Regions from separate parts of the Marinobacter suaedae genome, predicted to be linked through region 2. Evidence: riboswitches for the same ligand, from Rfam matches in the RefSeq annotation. Region 2 holds a riboswitch; the other holds the start of a gene.

Region 1 (10,181 bases), 150 kb from region 2:
AGAATCAGGCGCTGGTCGTTACCCAGCACCAGCCGGAGCATATGCGGCACCACCAGGCCCACAAAGCCAATGCTGCCAGCCAGGGTGACGGCGGTGGCGGTCAGCAGGCTTGCCAGCAGGTAAATCAGCCATTCCAGCGGGCGCACCGACACCCCCAGGGCCGCCGCCTGCAGCGGGCCGCGGGCCAGCACGTTCAAAGTGCGCCCCAGAGGAAACACCAGCAGGCACACCACAAAAAGCAGAATCAGCGCTGGCCAGGGATTGCCCGCATGGGACAGATCCCCCATCAGCCAGTACAGCATACCGGGCAACTGGCGGGCGGGGGCCATGGCCAGCATCAGGGTAATCAGGGCACCCCAGCCGGCCGCCACCACCACACCGGTCAGCAGCAGGCGCGATGAGGTCCAGCTGCCACGGCCATGGGCCAGGCCGAACACCAGCAAGGTGGCAAACATGGCGCCGGCAAAGGCCGAACCGGATACCAGCACACCGGCTAAACCAGCCAGCATGGCCAGCAATGCGCCCACGGCAGCGCCGCCGGACAGACCCAGAACGTAGGGGTCCGCCAGAGGGTTGCGCAAAAGAACCTGCATCAGCGCCCCGGCCACCGCCAGCGAGCCACCCACGGCGTAGGCGCTCAGGGTTCGGGGCAGGCGCAGCTCAAGCACCAGCGTCCGTTGCAGCTCGGTCCCGCCGCCAATCAATACCTGCAACGTATCCAGCAAACCCACAGCGCTGCTGCCCAGGCTGACGGACGCGATGCCCGCCATCACCCCTATCAGGCCGAGCAACAGCAAGGGGCGCGAGGGATCAGAGCCGGGCACGGGCTTGCTCCAGGCTGCGGCAAAGATGACGGGTGCCCTCCAGCAGGCGCAGGGTGGGTCTGGCCAACAGGGTCGGTGGTTCGAGAAAGAGGTTGCCATTGGCAACGGCGGCCAGTTCCGGGAACTGACGCCAGTAATCCAGCCAGGGCTGGTTCTGGTCCGGCGAACCGGAGGTAATGATGGCGTCCGGATTGGCCGACAGCACGGATTCCGTGCTGATGCGGGGTACCAGACGGGGCAAGTCGCCAAAGACGTTCACGCCACCGCACAGGGCGATGGCCTTGCTGATCAGTTCGTCGTTATTCAGCGTCATCAGTGGTGCATGCCAGACCTGATAGAACACCCGCACCGGCTGCCTCTGAGCATAGGTGGTACGCAGAGTGGCCAGTTCCGACAGGAAAGCCTCGGCCAGTGGCTCGCCGGTTTCAGGATGCCCGGTCAGCCGGGCCAGTCGTTCGATGGTGTGGGCGATATCCTCGAAATCCCGGGGCGCCAGCCAGAACACCGGAATGCCAATGGCGGAAAGCCGGCCAAGCTGTTCCCGGGAATTGCCGTCCACCCAGGCCACCACCAGATCCGGTTCCAGACCGACAATGGCCTCCAGATCCAACCGGTTACTGTCGCCTACTTGCGGCAGCTTGGCGGCCTCCTCCGGGTAGTCACTCCATGCGCTGACGGCCACCACCTGGTCTCCCGCCCCGGCGGTAAACAACCACTCGGTAGCACCCGGTGACAGGGACACCACCCGCTGGGCGGGCGTATCCAGACACAGTCGGGTATTCAGGTCATCCGTCTCACAAAGGGCCGCCGCTGCCGGTCCACCGACAAACAGCGTGGCCAGCAGAACCATGAGCAGGCGCTGTCTTGTGCCGGTCAAGGGCAGACGACTCAGGCATTCAGTCACACGGGCTCCTGCTCATATTTCAACTCCGATTACTGCCGCCAATCGTAGCGAACCGACAGAAAGACGCTCCGGCCGGCACTGATAAAATCAGTGTTATCAAAGCGCTTGGCGGTGGTGTATTCGCGGTCCAGCACATTGTCCACAGACAGGGACGCCAGCCAACCCGGTGTCAGTACCCGCGACGCCCGCAAATCCCAGACGCCAAATCCGGCAATCCGCTGACGACCCAGTCCAAACAATTCCTCGTAGCGCTCGCTTTCAGCCCGGAGTGTGGTGCCAAGCACCCACTTGCCCAACTCCCGATCGACGTCCAGGCGCAGGATATTTTCCGCCCGGCGGATCAGTTGTTCCCCGGTTGCCGCATTTTCGTAGTCGCCGAAGGTGCCGGCCGCCGAGAGGCTCCAGCCGGCCTGCCGCCAGCCACCACTCAGTTCTATACCGCGCAGGCGGGCTTCCGGCACACTATCGGCCGCATCCTGGCTGGGCAGGGACAAATCGTCCACATCAGAATGGAAGGCCGCAACGTCCCAGAACCACTCGCTGTAGCGGCCTTCAACCCCCACTTCATAACTTTTTGCCTGCTCGGGTTCCAGGTCCGGATTACCAAAACCGGGGAAGTAAAGGTCGTTGAACGAGGGCGCCTTGAAGGACGTTCCGGCGCTCATCCGGACCCGGTGCTGACGATCCAGCTCGTAGCCGAGCCCTGCGCCCCAGGTGGTTTCATTGCCGTAGGCCTCGTTGTCGTCATTACGCAGGCTCAGGTGCACGTTCAGAGGGCCGAAGTTCATCAGCGCCTGACTGAAGACACCGGTGTTGGAGCGGCTGGATTCATCATAGTCGACACTGCTGTCCACGCGATCCACCAGATACTCGGCGCCCAGCACGAACTCGTGGGTGCCGGCGCTGAACCAGTTTTCCAGGCGGGAACTGCGGGTCTGGGTGTTGAAGGTGCCGGGAAAACTGCTGAAATCCTCCAGTTCATCCCGGGCGTCGGACAGCTGACCCGCCACCCGCCAGTGACGATTCACCGGTACATCGAGATTCACGCCCGCGGTCTGGAACCGGAAATCCTCTTCACCGCCCTCGTATTCGGTGTTGCCCTCGGCGCCCAGAAAGGTAAATCCGGCCGTCACCCCATTGCTGAACCGGTGGCTGCCACCCAGTACGGCAGAGGTATTGTCGTAGCCCTTGTCGTCCCCACCTGAAATCACCGGCGCGCCATCGCTCTGAAAGTGATTGATACCGGCGTTGAGTCGGGAGTCTGATTCGACCGACGAGGCGCCAGCACCATACTGCTGGCTGCTGAAGTTGCCGGCCCCGGCCTCAAGCCAGGCACCACGGCCTTCCTGAGCGGGCAGGGTGAAGGCTTGCACCACCCCACCCACGGCATCCGCGCCATACAGACTGCTGCGACCACCCCGAACGATCTCGATCCGGTCGATCAGTTGCGGAGGCAGGTATTGCCAGGCCGGTCCGCCAACCGTGGCGGAGCGAATCCGGATGCCGTCCACCAGCAGCACCGAGGCATCAGAGGAGTGACCGCGAAGAAACACACTGGTCTGTTTACCGAATGCACCGTTGCTGGTGACGTTGACCCCCGGCTGGGACTCGATGACTTCACGAAATTCTTTCGGTTGCTGGCGCTGGATGGCTTCCCGATCGATCACGGTGACCGACGACAGGCTCTCGCCCACGGTTTTCGGTCCCAGTGTCGCGGTAATGACGATGGGATCCATGCCAGAGACATCCGAATCGGCACTGGTGGTCGTATTGGTATCAGCGGAAACCAGACTGACAGGTATAGAGAACAGCAAGACTGCTCCCGGAAAGGTGTGGGATAACCCCGTTTTGATAGACAACATGGATTGCAACTCACTCGCACTCCGCACGCACCCGCACGGCGTTGATGCTTCTGTTGCGTGAGGGGAGGCAGGGTTGTCAGACGGGCTGGAAGCAGGCCGGCAGAAGGCAGTCACCCCACCGACATTGCCCTCCGCAACGCCAGGTGTGTTGACAGGCCGGTCTCCGGGCTTACGAGCGGTGCAGACTGCACTGGGGTGACCACCTTCCCATGCATCGGCCCCTCCTGAGAGGGACCCTGGCACAGTGGCGCACTTGGTCACCGGTAACTCGCTTACCGTTGCGGGGGCAGCGCCGGACTTTCACCGGCTTCCCGTTTCACCCTTGCGATATCGGCTAACATCACAATAGGGCACCTGAAAACGCGCAGCAAGGCTACCAACCGGTCATCCGTTGGTCAATCTTTTGCATCGTCAGTCAGATCAATAAGTTGGCAATCCTGTGCAAGCACAGACCCGCTCCCACTCGCCTATATTGAGTGTCATGGAGACCGGTAATTGGCCCTGTTATAGTCATTGGCCAACCCCATGCTGATCTGGTCAAACGTCCAAGGAGAGTTATGCAGGCTGAGCTCATCGACATCCGCAATCACCTGGCGAATTTCCCGCCCTTTGACGACATGCCCGAAGAGCTGCTCAATCAGGTGGTCAACAGCATCGAGGTGGAATATTTCCGCGCTGGGACCCAGATTCTCAACTTTGGTGAGGCAAACCACTGGCTGTACTACGTGCGGAGCGGCGCGGTGGAAGTGTTCCGGCGTTCCGGCGAGCTCTATAACCGGGTGGGCGAAGGGGGCGTTTTCGCCCAGTTCAGCCTGCTGCTGAGCAACCGGGTGCGGTTTCCCGCCAAGGCCCTGGAAGACACCCTGGTCTATCGAATTCCCCACGAAGTTTTCCAGCATTTGTTTGAAAATGACGAGAATTTCGCTGATTTTGTCGAAATTGAAGACAGTTCCCGCCTTCGTTCTGCGGTCTCCCGTCGGGAAAAATCCAGCCTGATGACCTCGCGGGTCACGCGCCTGATCAACCGGACCCCGGTATGCGCGCCCTGCACCATCCGACTCCAGGAGGCGGCACGCATCATGACCGAACAGGGTGTTTCGGCCCTGCTGCTCATGGACGAAACCCGGCAGCCCGCCAAGCTGACCGGCATTGTGACCGACAAAGATCTGCGTACCCGCGCCCTGACTGAAGCCCTGCCGCCGGAAACCTGCATCGGCGACATCATGTCCGAAGGGCTGGTGACCACTAATTCCAAGGCCTTCATCTTCGAAGCCATGCTCACCATGCTGCACAACAACGTGCACCACCTGCCGATCATGGACCGGGACGAAGTACGCGGGGTGATTGCCCTGTCCGACATCGTCAAGCACGAAAGCCAGAACAGCCTGTATCTGGTCAGTAATATCTTCCACCAGCACACAGTAAAAGGGCTGAAGAAAGTCAGCCTGGATGTACGGAACAGTTTCGTGCGGATGGTCAACGAGGACGCAAACTCGCACATGATTGGCAGCGCCATGGCCGGTATTGGCCGCAGCTTTACCCAGCGGCTGCTGGAGCTGGGTGAGGAAAAGCTGGGCCCGCCGCCGGTTCCCTACTGCTTCATGGCACTGGGGTCCATGGCCCGGGACGAACAGCTGGTGGTGACCGACCAGGACAACGCCATGATCCTGGACGACAGCTTCGACCCGGAACAGCACGATGACTACTTCCTGGAACTGGCCCGGTTCGTCAGTGACGGCCTGGCGGAGTGCGGTTACACCTACTGCACCGGAGACATCATGGCCACCAACAAGCACTGGCGGCAGCCCTTGCAGGTGTGGAAGCACTACTTCACCGACTGGATCGAAAACCCCAAAGCCCAGGCCCTGCTCAACAGCAATATATTCTTCGATCTGGACGGTATTTACGGCCAGACGGAATTTGCCGAGGAGCTGAAAACCCTGATTGCGGAAAAGGCCAGCACCAGCCAGCGGTTCCTGACCCTGATGGCCCGGAACGCCCTGAACCGGACCCCGCCCATTGGCTTCTTCCGCAATTTCGTACTGGAAAAGGACGGCCAGCATCGGAACAGCTTCAATCTGAAGCGGCGGGGCACCGCCCCGCTCTCCGACCTGATCCGGGTGCACGCCCTGGCTTGCGGCTCACGGGCGCAGAACACCTTTGATCGGCTGGAAGCCATCGGCAAAACCAAACTGCTGCTGGACGACGACCTGGGTAACCTGCGGGATGCCCTGGAGTTCATCGCGATTGTTCGCATCCGCCACCAGGCACTGGACATCGAGCACGGGCGCGAGCCGGACAATAACGTGAACCCTGAGGACCTGTCGCCCTTCGAGCGAAGCCACCTGAAAGATGCCTTCCAGGTGGTCAGTAATGCCCAGAAATTCCTGCGTTTCCGGTATAACGCCCAGGTGGGCCGCAATGTTCAGTAAACCGGCTGCGCCACAACCGCAGAAGTCCTGGCCAGAACGCTTTGAAGCGCTGGCCAGAGAAGCAAAAAATCCCCTGCTGAAAAGATTCTACAAAAGCGGTTGTGTCTCAGCGGATACGCCACTGAGCAAGGTCCCCATGATTGCCATAGATTTCGAAACCACAGGATTGGATCCTACGCAGCATTCGATTGTCAGTGTGGGCATGGTTCCCTTCACCCTGAAGAGCATTGAACTGGCGGAGGCCCACCACTGGATCGTGCGGCCACGCCAGCCCCTCAGTCAGGCCTCCATCGAGGTTCATGGCATCACCCATTCCGATATTGACCACGCGCCGGACATCGAAGACATCCTGCCGACCATGTTCAAGCTGATGAATGGCCGTATTGCCGTGGTTCACTTTCGCGCCATCGAACGGGAATTCCTGGACGTGGCCCTCCAGTATCGGTTCGGCGAAGGCATTACCTTTCCGGTGATCGACACCATGGCCATCGAAGCCCACCTGCATCCGGACCGGCGACCCACCCGGTGGCAGCAGTTTTTTGGCAAGAAGCCGGTCTCCATCCGGCTGGCGGACAGCCGGATCCGGTACCGGCTGCCCCATTATCCGTCCCATAACGCGCTGGTGGATGCCCTGGCGACCGCCGAATTGCTGCAGGCGCAGATTCTCCACCACTTCAGCCCGGAAACCCCGATCGGGGACCTCTGGCTTTAGCCCGTCACCTCATCGATGTACTCGCCATAACCGCGGGCTTCCATCTCATCCAGCGGGATGAATTCCAACGCTGCGGAGTTCATGCAGTAACGCAAGCCAGTCGGGGCCGGACCATCATTGAACACATGCCCCAGATGGGAGTCGGCATAGCGGCTGCGGATTTCCGTGCGGGTCATGAACAGGGAGCGGTCCTCCTTTTCCACCACGGCATCCGGCGCAATGGGCCGGGTAAAGCTCGGCCAGCCGGTGCCGGACTTGTACTTGTCCCGGGAGGAAAACAGCGGCTCGCCAGACACAACGTCCACGTACAGGCCAGGCTGCTTGTTATCCCAGTAAGCATTGCTGAATGCACGCTCGGTACCGTCCTCCTGGGTCACCTCGTACTGAATCTCGGTCAGTCGGGCTTTCAGTGCCTGCTGCTCCGGTTTCTTGAAGGTGTCCGGGTTGAAACCGGCGGACTCATCGCTGCCAGAAGTTGTTTCCGGTTTGAACTGGGAGAAATCCAGCTCGTAGTCCTCGCCATACACGCCCTCGATGAACTGATAGCGGCCGGAATTGAAGGTATAGAATTTGTATCGGATCGGGTTCTTCTTGTAGTAATCCTGGTGGTATTCCTCGGCGTCGTAGAAAGTCTCCAGCGGCACGATTTCGATCACCACCGGGTCGTCATACACACCGGAGGCCTGCAGCTCGGCTTTCGCCGCTTCGGCGAGGCGTTTCTGCTCGGCGTTGTGGTAGAAAATTGCCGGACGATACTGTTTGCCACGGTCGACGAACTGGCCCTCCGCATCGGTCGGATCCATCATGCGCCAGAGCCCCTTCAGCAGGCCCTGGTAGGTCATTTCATCGGGATCGTAGTAGACCTGAACGGCCTCGGTGTGGCCAGTGCGTCCGGACGATACTTCTTTGTAGGTGGGATTGGCCTGCTCACCTCCGGCATAGCCGGACACGGCCTCAACCACCCCCGGAATCTTTTCGTAACCCGCTTCCACACACCAGAAGCAGCCACCGGCGAAGGTGGCTACCGCCAGATCCGGGTTATCCGGCGCATAGGCGCTGCGCTCCATATCGTGTTTATCGGCACTCGCCAGGGTGTGATAGCCCACACCGGTCAGAATCAGGGATGCGCCCACTGCCAGGACTGCAAGTTTGTGTTTCATCGTACGTCTCCTCTCATGAACTCCATGCTCACAGCTTACCGAGCTACGTTCACGAAACCGTTCAGAGAGTATTACGAAACTATCACAGGGCAGATTTTCGGGGGTCGGAGGGGACTTTTGGTTAGGGCACCCTACTTGTGGCCAGAGGTTTACACCTTGAATTGGCCGCGTGGGTCGCACTTCATAACCGACAAGCCGAGCGACTTGCAAAAGCCCTCCACCAGACTCAAGAGTTCACTCGCAACGCCCGAACCCCGGTGAGTCTCTGCGACCACTAAATCAGTGACCAACCCAAATTGCCGATACTCCCCCAGCCACAGGCGTTACCGGAACCGGTCGGGAACGTTTCCCTGACCGTTGGCCATGCGTAGGACGACTCCGGTATCGCCGAACGGCGTCCCGGTTTCATTGGCCAGCACGTATAGCTCGCCGAATGCATCCTGGCCAAAGCCCAGCAGTACAAGCCCCAGGCTGTCTCGGTCCCGCAGGTCCAGCTCGAAGATGCGATCGTTCTTTCCAAGGTAGAACAGCCGGCCACTGTTAATGTATGGCTGGAAGTAGTCGCCAAAAACGTAACGCCCCATCAGGTTCGGGATGAGCGATCCCCGGTAGACAAAGCCGCCGATTACCGCGATACCCTCGTCATGATCGTACACGGCCACGGGCTCGACCAGACCCTCCGGCGCGTTGCCAGGCCCGCAGTTGAATACAAACCCCGGCTCGGTGCCGTTGGGATGGAAACAGAAGGACCCCTCCTTGATGGGCCAACCGTAGTTGCCACCAGGAACGCCAACATCAACCTCCTCGATGTCATTCTGACCCACGTCAGCGATCATCATCTCGCCAGTGTAGGCATCGAAGGAGAAACGGAAAGGATTACGGAACCCGTAAGCGAAAATCTCGTCGACCGCGCCGGCGTCGCCGACGAAGGGGTTATCCACCGGCACGCCATACTGGCCGTTGGCGGCGTTGCTGCCCTGAGGATCGATACGCAGGATGGTACCCAGCACGTTGCCCGGATCCTGGCCATTGCCCCCGGGTACGTGGCCGACCCCCTGATCGTCAGCCGCCCCGCCGTCGCCGAGCGAAACGTAGAGCATGCCATAGGGTCCGAACGCGAGCGCACCGCCATTGTGGTTGAACTGTGGCTCATCGATCCGTAGCAGCTCCCGACGGGAAGTGGGATCAACAACGGCGCTGCGCTCGCACGACGGCGCTGGAACCCGCCATTCGTTGATGACGCTTTGGTGGTTCGCATCGACCCCAGCCGGCATGGTAGAGAAGTCCGCGGGGCCGGCAACCGGCTCCGATGTGTAGGTATAGAGCAGGCCATTGTTGGCGAAGTCGGGGTGGAACGTGAAGCCCAGCAGGCCCCGTTCATCGAATGTACCCGGCCCGGCGATGCCGAGTGATACCAGTTGGCCGCTGACATCGAGAAGCACGCTCTTGTCGCCAGTGTCGATGTTGACAGCCCAGAGGATCCCGATCTGGTCTGACACCACCAGCCGGTCCTGTAGATTGGTACAGCCGGGCACGTCCCTACCCCAGTTCGGGGCCGTCATGCCATCGGCTGACGTTTCCAGAACGATCCGCACGTGGCCCGAATCTATCGGCTCGGGGATCGGGTCGTCCAGCGCTTCTTGGGCGCCGGCCACCGTCGACAGAGCCAACGTCCCGGCCAGCAATGAGATGGGGATATTCGCGTTGTATCGGCGAAGCAGGTTTCGCATAGGATTCCCTCCTCAGCGCGGGGCACAGACAGGACCCGTCGGCTGTGGCCTGTTCTTGGCCACTGCAATCGCCCGCTAATTCCTACATGCCGCGCCTTCCCATCAACTGCACGGGCACCTCCTCGGCTCTTGGAAAACAGTCGTGCAATGACCGCCTGAAACAAAAGACCTAAAAGCACTTATATTTTAGCACGCACATGGTGGCTTTCGACCCCGTGATCCGCGGCCGAGTCCGAATTCCAGGGTCAGCTATGACCACGCCAATAAGGCCGAGCTTGATGTCGTCTAAGACCTGGCCGCTAAATCGCGCGAACAACTCATGAGCATCAGTTAGTTCATGCGGGTATTGAACGAGGGCATCGCCCGGGACGCAAATTATGCCCGCTTTTGATTATTAGCAGGTGTGGAAACAAAGCGGCGGCCAAAATTGGCTGACAAGAACTCTTTGCTCTAGACAACCGGCAGACGAACACGGAACTGGGCCCCTCCGGCAGGCCCCTCATTGCTGACATCGATCTGCCCGCCCTGCAGGGTCACCAGGCGATGGGTGATCGCCA
Region 2 (10,181 bases):
CCGTTGGGTTCGGCCATGTACAGGTTCAGGCTCTGGGCCTGATCCAGCCATTTCTGACGGCGGGCGGCGGCTTCCACCAGCCATCGGGCATCGATTTCGAAGGCGGTGGCGTAACGGGCCTTTAGTTCATCCGGGACGCGGTCAATCTGCTGCACGGAGCCATCGAAATACTTGAGGTCGTTGACCATGACCTTGTCCCACAAACCCTCGGCTTTCAGGTCTCGCACCAGGGACGGGTTCACCACCGTGAACTCGCCGGACAGGTTCGATTTCACGAACAGGTTCTGGTAGGCGGGTTCAATGGACTGGGACACTCCGACGATGTTGGAGATGGTGGCCGTGGGCGCGATGGCCATGACGTTACTGTTGCGCATGCCGTACCGGGCGATCAGCTCACGCACGGGCGTCCAGTCCAGCCGGGTGCTGGTATCGAGTTTCAGGTCACTTTCCCGGCGGGCTTCCTTCAGCAGCCGAATGGAGTTGATGGGCAGGATGCCCTGGTGCCAGAGGGAACCCTCATAACTCTCGTAAGCCCCCCGCTCGACCGCCAGGTTGGCCGAAGCGCGGATGGCGAAGTAGCTGAGCTGTTCCATGGCCACATCCGCAAACTCCACCGCTTCACGGCTGGTGTAGGGCAGGCCGAGCATATAGAGCGCATCCTGAAAACCCATCAGGCCGAGGCCGACCGGGCGATGCCTGAGGTTCGAATGGCGCGCCTGGGGTACCGCGTAATAGTTGATGTCGATAACGTTATCGAGCATGCGTACTGCGGTGTTCACGGTGCGCTCCAGTCTCTCCACATCGAGCTCGCCATTGGCGATGTGGGTCGCCAGATTCACCGAGCCGAGGTTGCACACGGCGATCTCCTCGGCACTGGTGTTCAGGGTGATTTCGGTACACAGGTTGGAGCTGTGCACCACGCCCCGGTGCTGCTGGGGCGATCGCAGGTTGCAGGGGTCCTTGAAGGTGATCCACGGATGGCCGGTTTCAAACAGCACAGTGAGCATCTTGCGCCAGAGCTGCTTGGCCGGAAGTTTCCTGAACAGAGTGATCTCGCCCTGTTCCGCCAGCGCTTCATAGTGCTCGTAACGTTCCCTGAAGTCATTGCCGTACAGGTCGTGCAAATCCGCTACGTCGCTGGGGGAGAACAGGGTCCAGTCCCGGTCCTCACGCATGCGTTCGATGAGCAGATCCGGCACCCAGTTGGCGGTGTTCATGTCATGGGTCCGGCGGCGTTCGTCCCCGGTGTTCTTGCGCAGCTCCAGGAATTCCTCGATATCCAGATGCCAGCTTTCCAGGTAGGCGCACACCGCTCCCTTCCGTTTGCCCCCCTGGTTCACCGCCACGGCGGTATCGTTCACCACCTTCAGAAACGGCACCACGCCCTGGCTCTGGCCGTTGGTCCCTTTGATGTGGGAGCCCAGTGCCCGGACCGGCGTCCAGTCGTTGCCCAGGCCACCGGCCCATTTGGAGAGCAGGGCGTTGTCGCGGATGGCCCCATAGATGTCGGACAGGTCGTCGCCCACGGTGGTCAGGTAGCAGGAAGAGAGCTGGGAGTGCCGGGTGCCACTGTTGAACAGGGTGGGCGTGGAGGCCATGTAGTCGAACGAGGACAACAGGTTATAGAACTCGATGGCGCGGGCGTTCGGGTCATCCTCCCGCAGAGCCAGCCCCATAGCCACCCGCATGAAGAACACCTGGGGCAGCTCCAGGCGGGCGTTGTTCCAGTGCAGGAAGTAGCGATCGTACAGGGTCTGCAGGCCAAGGAACCCGAACTGCAGATCCCGCTCCGATTGCAGGGCCGCGCCCAGACGCTCCAGGTCAAAGGCAGCCAGGGCTTCATCCAGCAACTCGTAACGGATACCCGCCGCGATGAATGTGCTCAGAGCCTGTGGATAAAGCTCTGCCAGGGGCAGAGTTGTGGAAAGATCCAGAGCCCGGGCACTTTCCAGCCGTAACTGTTCCAGCAGCAGGCGTGCGGTGACCGCGCTGTAATCGGGCTCCTGTTCGATGCGACTGCGGGCGGTCATCACCAGGGCAGAGAGCACGTCTTGCTCGACGATGCCGTCGTACAGGTTGGTCAGTGCATCTTCGACCAGTGAATCCCCGTCAATGCCATCCAGACCATGGGCAGCCTGTTCCACCTGTCGTTTCATCAGCCCCAGATCCAGCGGCGCCTTTGTGCCACTCGCCGTTGTGATCGTCAGGTGGGGGTGAGCTTCGACCGGAAGGTCATGGGCCCGCTGCCGGGCATGCTCTTCCCGGTAAAGCACATAGGCGCGGGCGACTTTCTGCTCCTCCGCCCGCATCAGCGCCAGTTCCACCTGATCCTGAATGTCTTCGATGTGGGCCTTGCCACCGGCTTTCAAACGGCGGCCAATGGCCTGGACAACCTGACCGGTAACCCGCTCGACAACATCGTGAATACGGGCAGAGCCGGCGGCCTGGTCGCCCTCCACGGCCAGGAAGGCTCTGGTGACGGCGACCGTGATCTTGGCTGGATCAAAGCCAACGGGGGTACCGTTGCGCTTGATGACCTGCAGGGTTTCGGTGTCGGATGAATAGGGCGGCTGTGATTCCGCCAGGGCTGAGCTGGACATGCGTTCACTCCTGAATACGCGTTAGGTTCCTTCACCATCGCGTACGCAGGGGCACACCACGCCGTAAAAACGGCTGGGGATAACCGGTCTGCTCACCCTGAGTCGCGAAGGTGCAGTTCGTATCCCTGGCAGGTCTTCGGACTCAGGGGCGTGAATCGTTCGATTCGGCCTTGCGTGGCGACTTCCCGGCTTGCGCCAGTGTCTTCATGCCACGCTCGTTCCCCAATACCGCTGCGCGTCAGTTCCGGATTCTCACCGGATTCCCGACACCAAGCTGCTCACAAAACAACATATGGTGTCTAACCAAGGATAGAGGCACTATATAGAGGTATTTTGAACGGAGCAACCTAACCCTGAGGCCGGCCTCACTTTTAGTTTCGTGCTTTGGAAGAAAAACGAAAAACCAGATCGAGAGGGTCTGGACGGTCTTTTCTGAAGGGAAAGTTGTCTGAGCGCAGCGAGTTCTTTTCCCGCAAGAAAAGGCCGTCCAGGCCCTCGCCGCCCCAAACCAATAACGCTAGAAAGCGGTCAGTCCTCCTGCCCCGCCTTGAAAAACACCACCTGCTGAACCGTATGGTCATCGGTGTTGGTGCGCTTGTTCACCCGGGTTTCCAGCTCCGGCACCTGCGGCTCTTTCTGCTCGGACACCGCATCGGAAAATCCACAGGCCACACACTCGCGCACCTGATTGCCCTCGTCCGTGGTGTGCATCTTGATCTTGTCCATCTCCGCACAGCGGGGACAAACGGCGCCAGCAATAAAGCGCTTGGGACTCGGCATAACTTACTCCGTAATACATTCACCGGCAGTCATTACGACTGCCGGTATACAGGGGATCAGGCGGCCTCGTCCGTGATGCCGGATTGTTTGAGCAGGGCATCCACCTCGGGTTCACGGCCCCGGAAGGCCTTGAACAACTCCATGGGCTCCTGGGAGCCACCTTTTTCCAGGATGTTTTCCAGGAAGGCCTTGCCGGTGTCCGGATCAAAGATGCCGTTTTCCTCGAACAGGGAGAACGCATCCGCCGCCAGCACTTCCGCCCACTTGTAGCTGTAGTAACCCGCGGCATAGCCACCGGCAAAGATGTGGGAGAAGGCATTGGGGAAGCGGTTGAATTCCGGCGCTTCCACCACGGCGATTTCCTCACGGACCTGGCGATGCATATCCAGTGGATTGGTCGGCGCCTGCTCAGTGAACTCCGCGTGCAGGCGGAAATCGAACAGGGAGAACTCCAGCTGGCGTACCATGCCCATGCCGGACTGGAAGTTCTTCGCCGCCAGCAACTTCTGTAGCAGATCTTCCGGCAGTGGCTCACCGGTTTCATGGTGCGACGCGATCAGCGCCAGGGATTCCGGGTTCCAGCACCAGTTTTCCAGGAACTGGCTGGGCAGCTCCACCGCGTCCCAGGCCACGCCATTGATGCCAGACACATCCAGCACCTCTACCTGGGTGAGCATATGGTGCAGACCGTGGCCGAACTCGTGGAACAGGGTCGTGACCTCATCGTGGGTCAGCAGGGACGGCTTGCCGTTGACCGGGGGCGTGAAATTACAGGACAGGAAGGCCACCGGCAACTGCAGCGTGCCTTTCTGATTGCGCCAGCGTACCCGGCAGTCGGCCATCCAGGCGCCACCACGCTTGCCCTGACGGGCGAAGAGGTCCAGGTAGAACCAGGCCACCGGCTCACCGTGTTTACTGATGCAGTAGGCGGTTGCGTCCTCATGCCAGGTTTCGACGTCCGGGCGCGCCTCAATCTGAACGCCGAACAGTTTTTCCGCCACACGGAACAGGCCGGGAATCACTTTATCCACAGGGAACCAGGGGCGCAGGGTTTCCGGGGAAATGTCGTACTGTTTCTGGCGGAGCTTCTCGCTGTAATAGCCCACGTCCCAGGCGTGCAAATCCTCGAGACCGTGTTCCTGCCGGGCAAAGGCTTTCAGTTCGGCGTATTCTTTCTCCGCCACCGGCTTGGCCTTGGCCGCAAGCTGATTCAGGAAGCCAAGCACTTCATCCACGCTGCGGGCCATCTTGGTGGCCAGGGAACGCTCGGCGTAGTTGTCGAAACCCAACAACTGGGCCAGGGCGTGCCGGCGCTTCAGGATTTCCGCCATCACCGGCGTGTTGTCCCAGGTACCGGCATCCGGGCCCTGGTCGGAGGCTCGGGTCACAAAGGCCTCGTAGACTTCACGGCGCAGTTCGCGGTTGTCGCAGTAGGTCATCACCGGGTAGAAGCTGGGGAAGTCCAGGGTAATCACGTAGCCTTCCAGGTCTTTCTGGGCGGCGGCCTGCTTGGCCCCTTCCAGGGCGCTTTCGGGCACGCCCGCCAGTTCGGAGGCGTCGGTGATGTGCTTGTACCAGTGCTGTGTCGCGTCCAAGACGTTGTCACTGAACTTGTTGGACAGTTCCGCCAGTTCCCGGGACAGGTCCGCATAGCGCTTTTTCTTGTCCTCGGGCAGGTCCACACCGCCCAGGTGGAAATCCCGCAGGGTGTTTTCCACCGACTTGCGCTGGGCTTCGCTCAGATCTTTAAAGTCATCGCGCGCCGCCAGTTTTTTATAGGCGTTGCACAGGGCTTCGTTCTGGCTGATCTCGGTGCTGTATTCGGTGAGTTTCTCCAAGCACTTTTTGTACACTGCCCGCAGCTCATCGGTGTTCATCACACCGTTGAGATGGGAAATCACCGACCAGGCGTTGCTGAGTCTATCGTCCAGCGCCTGCATGGGCTGGGCGAGGGTGTCCCAGGAGGGTTCCTCCTGCTCGGCCAGCTGCTGAATCTTCATGCGGTTCTCGCTGAGAATCTGGTCGATGGCCGGCTCCATGTGCTCGGTGCGGACATGGCTGAACTTCGGCAACAGATCATCAGACAGTAACGGGTTGTTCATAGGCCCCCTTCTCAGCAATGTTTGTCTAAGGTAGTTTCAGGCGACTCCGATGGGGTGGGAGCCTCCCGGTAATTCATTCTTCTAACGGGTATATGTAATGACGAATGTACGTTCTCACAAGGGTAACACGCCACAATTCGGCGAACGCGCGTGGATAGATCCCAGTGCAGTGGTGATTGGCGATGTCAAAACCGGCGATGACTGCTCGATTTGGCCGATGACCGTGGTCCGGGGCGATATGCACCGCATCCGTATTGGTGACCGTTGCAGCGTACAGGATGGCTCCGTGCTGCATATTACCCACGCCAGCGACTTCAACCCCGGCGGACACCCGCTCACCATCGGCGATGACGTGACCATCGGCCACAAGGCCCTGCTGCACGGCTGCACCATAGGCAGCCGGGTGCTGGTGGGCATGGGCTGCATCATCATGGACGGCGCGGTGGTTGAGGACGAGGTGATTGTCGCTGCTGGCTGCCTGGTGCCACCGGGCAAGGTACTGAAATCCGGCCATCTGTACGTGGGCTCACCCTGCAAGGAGGCCCGTCCGCTGACCGACAAAGAATGCTCTTTCTTCACCTACACCGCCGCCAATTACGTCAAGCTGAAAGACGAGTACCTGTCAGAGAACGACAACTGACCCAGATCAAAATTTGATCACTCGACTCTTGAAAAGCGATTGGGTGAACCTACATTCCTGAATAGCAGAAGTTCACGGATAACCATCCGGCCCCGGCGCCACCGGTTGGAGCTGTTCCGCGAGCGAAGCTGAGACAACACCGTTCAGATTCGTATTCGTGAAGAGGAGGGTATCCCATGAGCAATGTAGCCCGTTGGAATCCAATCAATGAGTTCGAGGATTTGATGAACCGGTACAACCGGGTCTTCGGACTGTCCCGCTCCGGCGGAGAAAGCAAAGACGTGTTCAGCCGCAGCGACTGGGCACCGGCAGTGGACATCAAGGAAACACCGGAAGCCTTCACCATCGAGGCCGAGCTCCCAGGCATGGATCGCAAGGATGTGAAGGTGACCGTCCACGACGGTGTGCTGAGCATTGAGGGTGAACGCAAGCATGAGGAGGAATCCTCAGACAAGAAGCTGCACCGGGTAGAGCGCTATTACGGCAGCTTCCTGCGGCGCTTCACACTGCCCGACAACGTGGATGAAAACAGTGTGAAGGCGGCCTTCAAGGATGGCCTGCTGACCCTGACCCTGCAGAAAGCGGAGCCAAAGGAACCCAAGGCCATCGAGGTGGATGTGCACTAAAACCGGTGCATGTTAGCCCACCGGGCAGTCGCCAGCGTCAGTGGCTGGCGGCTGCTGCCTGTTTTGCCCCGGCCTTTTTCAGCGCCTCGGCATAGTCCACGCTGCGACGATGCTGGGAAATCAGATCCAGAATGGTTTCACCACGCTCATTGACAGCATTCAGGTTCCGCCCTGCCTCCCGGAAGAACCCAATAAAGCGCTCAAAATCCTCCGCACGCATGGCCTGATAGGCTTTCAGCAGGGCATGGAAATCAGGGTTCAGGGTTTTGTCATAGGGGTCAATGGCGAGAAAGCTTTTGACCCGCTCATCGCTCCATTCCTCACCAATGACCTTGGGTTTGTCTGGTCCACTCATAATCGCTCCCTCATTGCTTTATCGAACAGTCTGGGCGCAACAGTATAAGGCCCTGAAAAATTTAGGGTTATATGAATTCAGCATGAGCGTCTTCGCCCCGGCTATAAGGCCTTGCCGTTTTTGGTCGCTTCCATGTCGTTTCGGTTCCACCTGCCAATCCCAAACACGGTCACATTGATGCTATCAACAACCCACCGAGGAGGGGGAGACAGCCATGGCCGTCAAATTCGAGGAAGCACTGCAGAATTATCCGCAACAGCGAGCCGGCGCCGCAAGGCAACCCGACTCGGTCGACCAGTCTAACCGCAAGGTGCCCATTAACCTGCGCCAGTCCGGCCCGACACCGGTGGAGATGCTGATTTCCACCCGGGTTCGCAAATCACCTTACTGGCACCTGGCTTACGAGGCAGGCTGCTGGCGCGCCACCGTGTACAACCGCATGTACCATCCGCGGGGCTACGTGCGCCCGGAGCAGGGCGGCGCCATGGTGGAGTATGAGTCTCTGGTGAACGACGTCACCATGTGGAATGTCGCCGTTGAGCGCCAGATCCAGGTCAAGGGTCCGGACGCCGAGCGCTTTGTGAACTACGTGATCACCCGGGACGCCACCAAGATCAAGCCCATGCGCGGCAAGTACGTCATCCTGTGCAACGAGGATGGCGGTATTCTCAATGACCCGGTGCTGTTGCGGGTGGCCGAAGATGAGTTCTGGTTCTCCCTGTCCGACAGCGACCTGGAGCTCTGGCTTCGGGGCGTCAACATCGGCATGGGCTTCAACGTGAGCATTGCCGAAATCGACGTTTCTCCGCTGCAGATCCAGGGCCCGAAATCCGAAGCACTGATGGCGGACATGTTCGGCGATGAGGTTCGCGATATTCCCTTCTACGGGCTGATGGAAGGCCAGGTGGCCGGGCACGATGTGATTGTGTCCCAGACCGGCTTCACCGGCGAGAAGGGCTACGAAATCTACCTGAAGGACTCCACCAAGTACGCCGAGGATGTGTGGTACGCCGTGCTGGCAGCCGGCGAGCCCCATAACCTGCGAGTAATCGCCCCGGCCCACCATCGGAGGATTGCCGCCGGCATCCTGTCCTGGGGCCAGGACGTGGACGCGGAGACCCTGCCGTTCCAGTGCAACCTGGCCTATCAGGTACCTAGGAACAAGGAAGCAGATTACATCGGTAAACAACGGCTTGAGAAAGTCCGGGATCAGGTGGAAGCCGGGAAACCGCCGTTCTCCCACCAGATGGTAGGCCTGCGGTTTGGCGGTGGCGAGGTTACCGACTATGCCAATGACTTCTGGCTGATCAGCCCGGAAGGCGGCGGCGACCCAGTGGGTTACGTCACTTCGCCCTGGTACTCACCAGAGCTGGAAACCAATATTGCGCTGGCCTGGGTGCCGTGCGAAAACACCGCCATCGGCACCAAGCTCACCGTGCATCTGCCAGTGGAATATGCCGCCCCGGACGGTTCAACCGCCATCGAGGCTGAAGTGGTGGAAGTGCCCTTCCGTCCGTCGGTCAATCCCAATGCCCGGGAGCGCGCACGCGCCAAAGGCATCGACTTCGCGGACTGACTTTCAAGGCAGTACGCAGTACAGCAATGGTTAACAGCAGGTGATGCATTATGACGTTCGCCAAACAACTCCACGCGCTGACGCCACCAATGGACCGGGATGAAGCAGTACACCGGCACCTGCTGACGCTGTTGCAATCCGCTTCCATTGAAGCCTCGCCCCGGCAGATCAGCACCACCGAGGATCTGCCGCAACTTCTGCCGCCAGGGACGGCGGTCTACGTCCCCTTCCTGCCGAAGGGGCAGTTCAGCGACACACTGGCCGCCTGCGTTCGTTTACGCGAACTGGGCATGGAGCCGGTGCCGCACCTGCCCGCCCGGATGGTGGAAAGCCGGCGGCAGCTAGAAGACTGGCTCGCCCAGTTGCAGGAAAGCCCGGTGGACCGGTTCCTGCTTATCGCCGGCGACCGGGATCCGGCAGCCGGCCCCTTCCCCGACACTCTGGCCATCCTGGAATCCGGGGTGCTGTCCAGCTTCCGCTTCAAGGGCATTGGCGTGGCGGGCCACCCGGAGGGCCATCCCCGGGCTGACCGGGCTACCCTGATCCGGGCCCTGGACATCAAACAGGAATACGCCCGCAGCACGGGCACCCGCCTGTGGGTGGTCACCCAGTTCGCCTTCCAGCCTGAGATCATCACGGACTGGCTGCAAAGCCTGGGCAGCCTGCTGGAACAGGTGCCGGTCTACATCGGGCTGGCCGGCCCCACCCGCCTCAAGACCCTGATGGCCTACGCCGCCCAGTGTGGCCTGGGGGCATCCAGCAAACTGCTTCTCAAGCGCCCGGGCAGCGCCAGGCTGCTGAGGGCCTGGACGCCCGACGACATGATCCGTTCCCTGGCAGAGTATTGCGTCGACAACCCCGACACCCTGCTCAAGGGCATACATCTGTTTCCGTTTGGAGGTTTGCGCCAGTCGGCGCAGTGGATTCAAGAGCACAGTCGGTCCCTGGAGGACCAAAGGAGACAGGCCAATGGGCTTCCGGTATAACGAACAGACTTCCGACACACCGGTGCTGGAAAACCTCAACATTGCCCCGAAACCGGACATTGAGATTGCCCGCTCGGTGCAGCCCCAGTCCATTCTGCTTCTGGCCCAGCGCCGGTTCGGCTTGCCCGCCGAGAGCCTGGTACCCTTCGGCCACTACAAGGCGAAGCTGGACATGGCCTACGTAGACACCTCCGAAACGGCGCCCCGGGGTAAGCTGGTACTGGTCACGGCCATGACGCCGACACCCGCAGGTGAGGGCAAAACCACCACCAGCGTAGGCCTGAATGACGGCCTGAACCGGCTTGGGGTTAGTTCCTCCGTGTGCCTGCGGGAGCCCTCCCTGGGTCCCTGTTTTGGCATGAAAGGCGGCGCCGCCGGCGGGGGCCGTTCCCAGGTGATCCCCATGGAGGACATCAACCTGCACTTCAACGGGGACTTCCACGCTATCACCACCGCCCATAACCTGCTGGCGTCGCTGATCGACAACCATATTCACTGGGGTAACGAAGCCGGCCT

Evidence for each region. A riboswitch is a leader RNA that binds a small molecule or an ion and turns the genes downstream of it on or off. The one in region 2 is predicted to bind cobalamin.
Region 1: it holds a riboswitch for cobalamin, as region 2 does, so the genes downstream of both, QVZ43_RS07445 (TonB-dependent receptor domain-containing protein) here and QVZ43_RS06760 (ribonucleoside-diphosphate reductase subunit alpha) in region 2, are expected to answer to the same signal.

Annotation. Positions count from the first base shown of each region.
Region 1 is NZ_JAUMIS010000001.1:1,629,456-1,639,636, reverse strand. Features, by position in the region: gene QVZ43_RS07455 (FecCD family ABC transporter permease) at 1-770, opposite strand, end outside; gene QVZ43_RS07450 (cobalamin-binding protein) at 811-1,728, opposite strand; gene QVZ43_RS07445 (TonB-dependent receptor domain-containing protein) at 1,758-3,590, opposite strand; cobalamin riboswitch at 3,728-3,963, opposite strand; gene QVZ43_RS07440 (putative nucleotidyltransferase substrate binding domain-containing protein) at 4,148-6,022, shown strand; gene QVZ43_RS07435 (3'-5' exonuclease) at 6,012-6,734, shown strand; gene msrB (peptide-methionine (R)-S-oxide reductase MsrB) at 6,731-7,894, opposite strand; gene QVZ43_RS16485 (GNAT family N-acetyltransferase) at 8,044-8,184, opposite strand; gene QVZ43_RS07425 (PQQ-dependent sugar dehydrogenase) at 8,218-9,624, opposite strand; gene QVZ43_RS07420 (sensor histidine kinase) at 10,075-10,181, opposite strand, start outside.
Region 2 is NZ_JAUMIS010000001.1:1,477,366-1,487,546, reverse strand. Features, by position in the region: gene QVZ43_RS06760 (ribonucleoside-diphosphate reductase subunit alpha) at 1-2,600, opposite strand, end outside; cobalamin riboswitch at 2,711-2,923, opposite strand; gene QVZ43_RS06755 (YheV family putative zinc ribbon protein) at 3,129-3,380, opposite strand; gene prlC (oligopeptidase A) at 3,437-5,482, opposite strand; gene QVZ43_RS06745 (gamma carbonic anhydrase family protein) at 5,580-6,122, shown strand; gene QVZ43_RS06740 (Hsp20/alpha crystallin family protein) at 6,299-6,748, shown strand; gene QVZ43_RS06735 (PA4642 family protein) at 6,786-7,103, opposite strand; gene QVZ43_RS06730 (glycine cleavage T C-terminal barrel domain-containing protein) at 7,318-8,679, shown strand; gene QVZ43_RS06725 (methylenetetrahydrofolate reductase) at 8,730-9,665, shown strand; gene QVZ43_RS06720 (formate--tetrahydrofolate ligase) at 9,649-10,181, shown strand, end outside.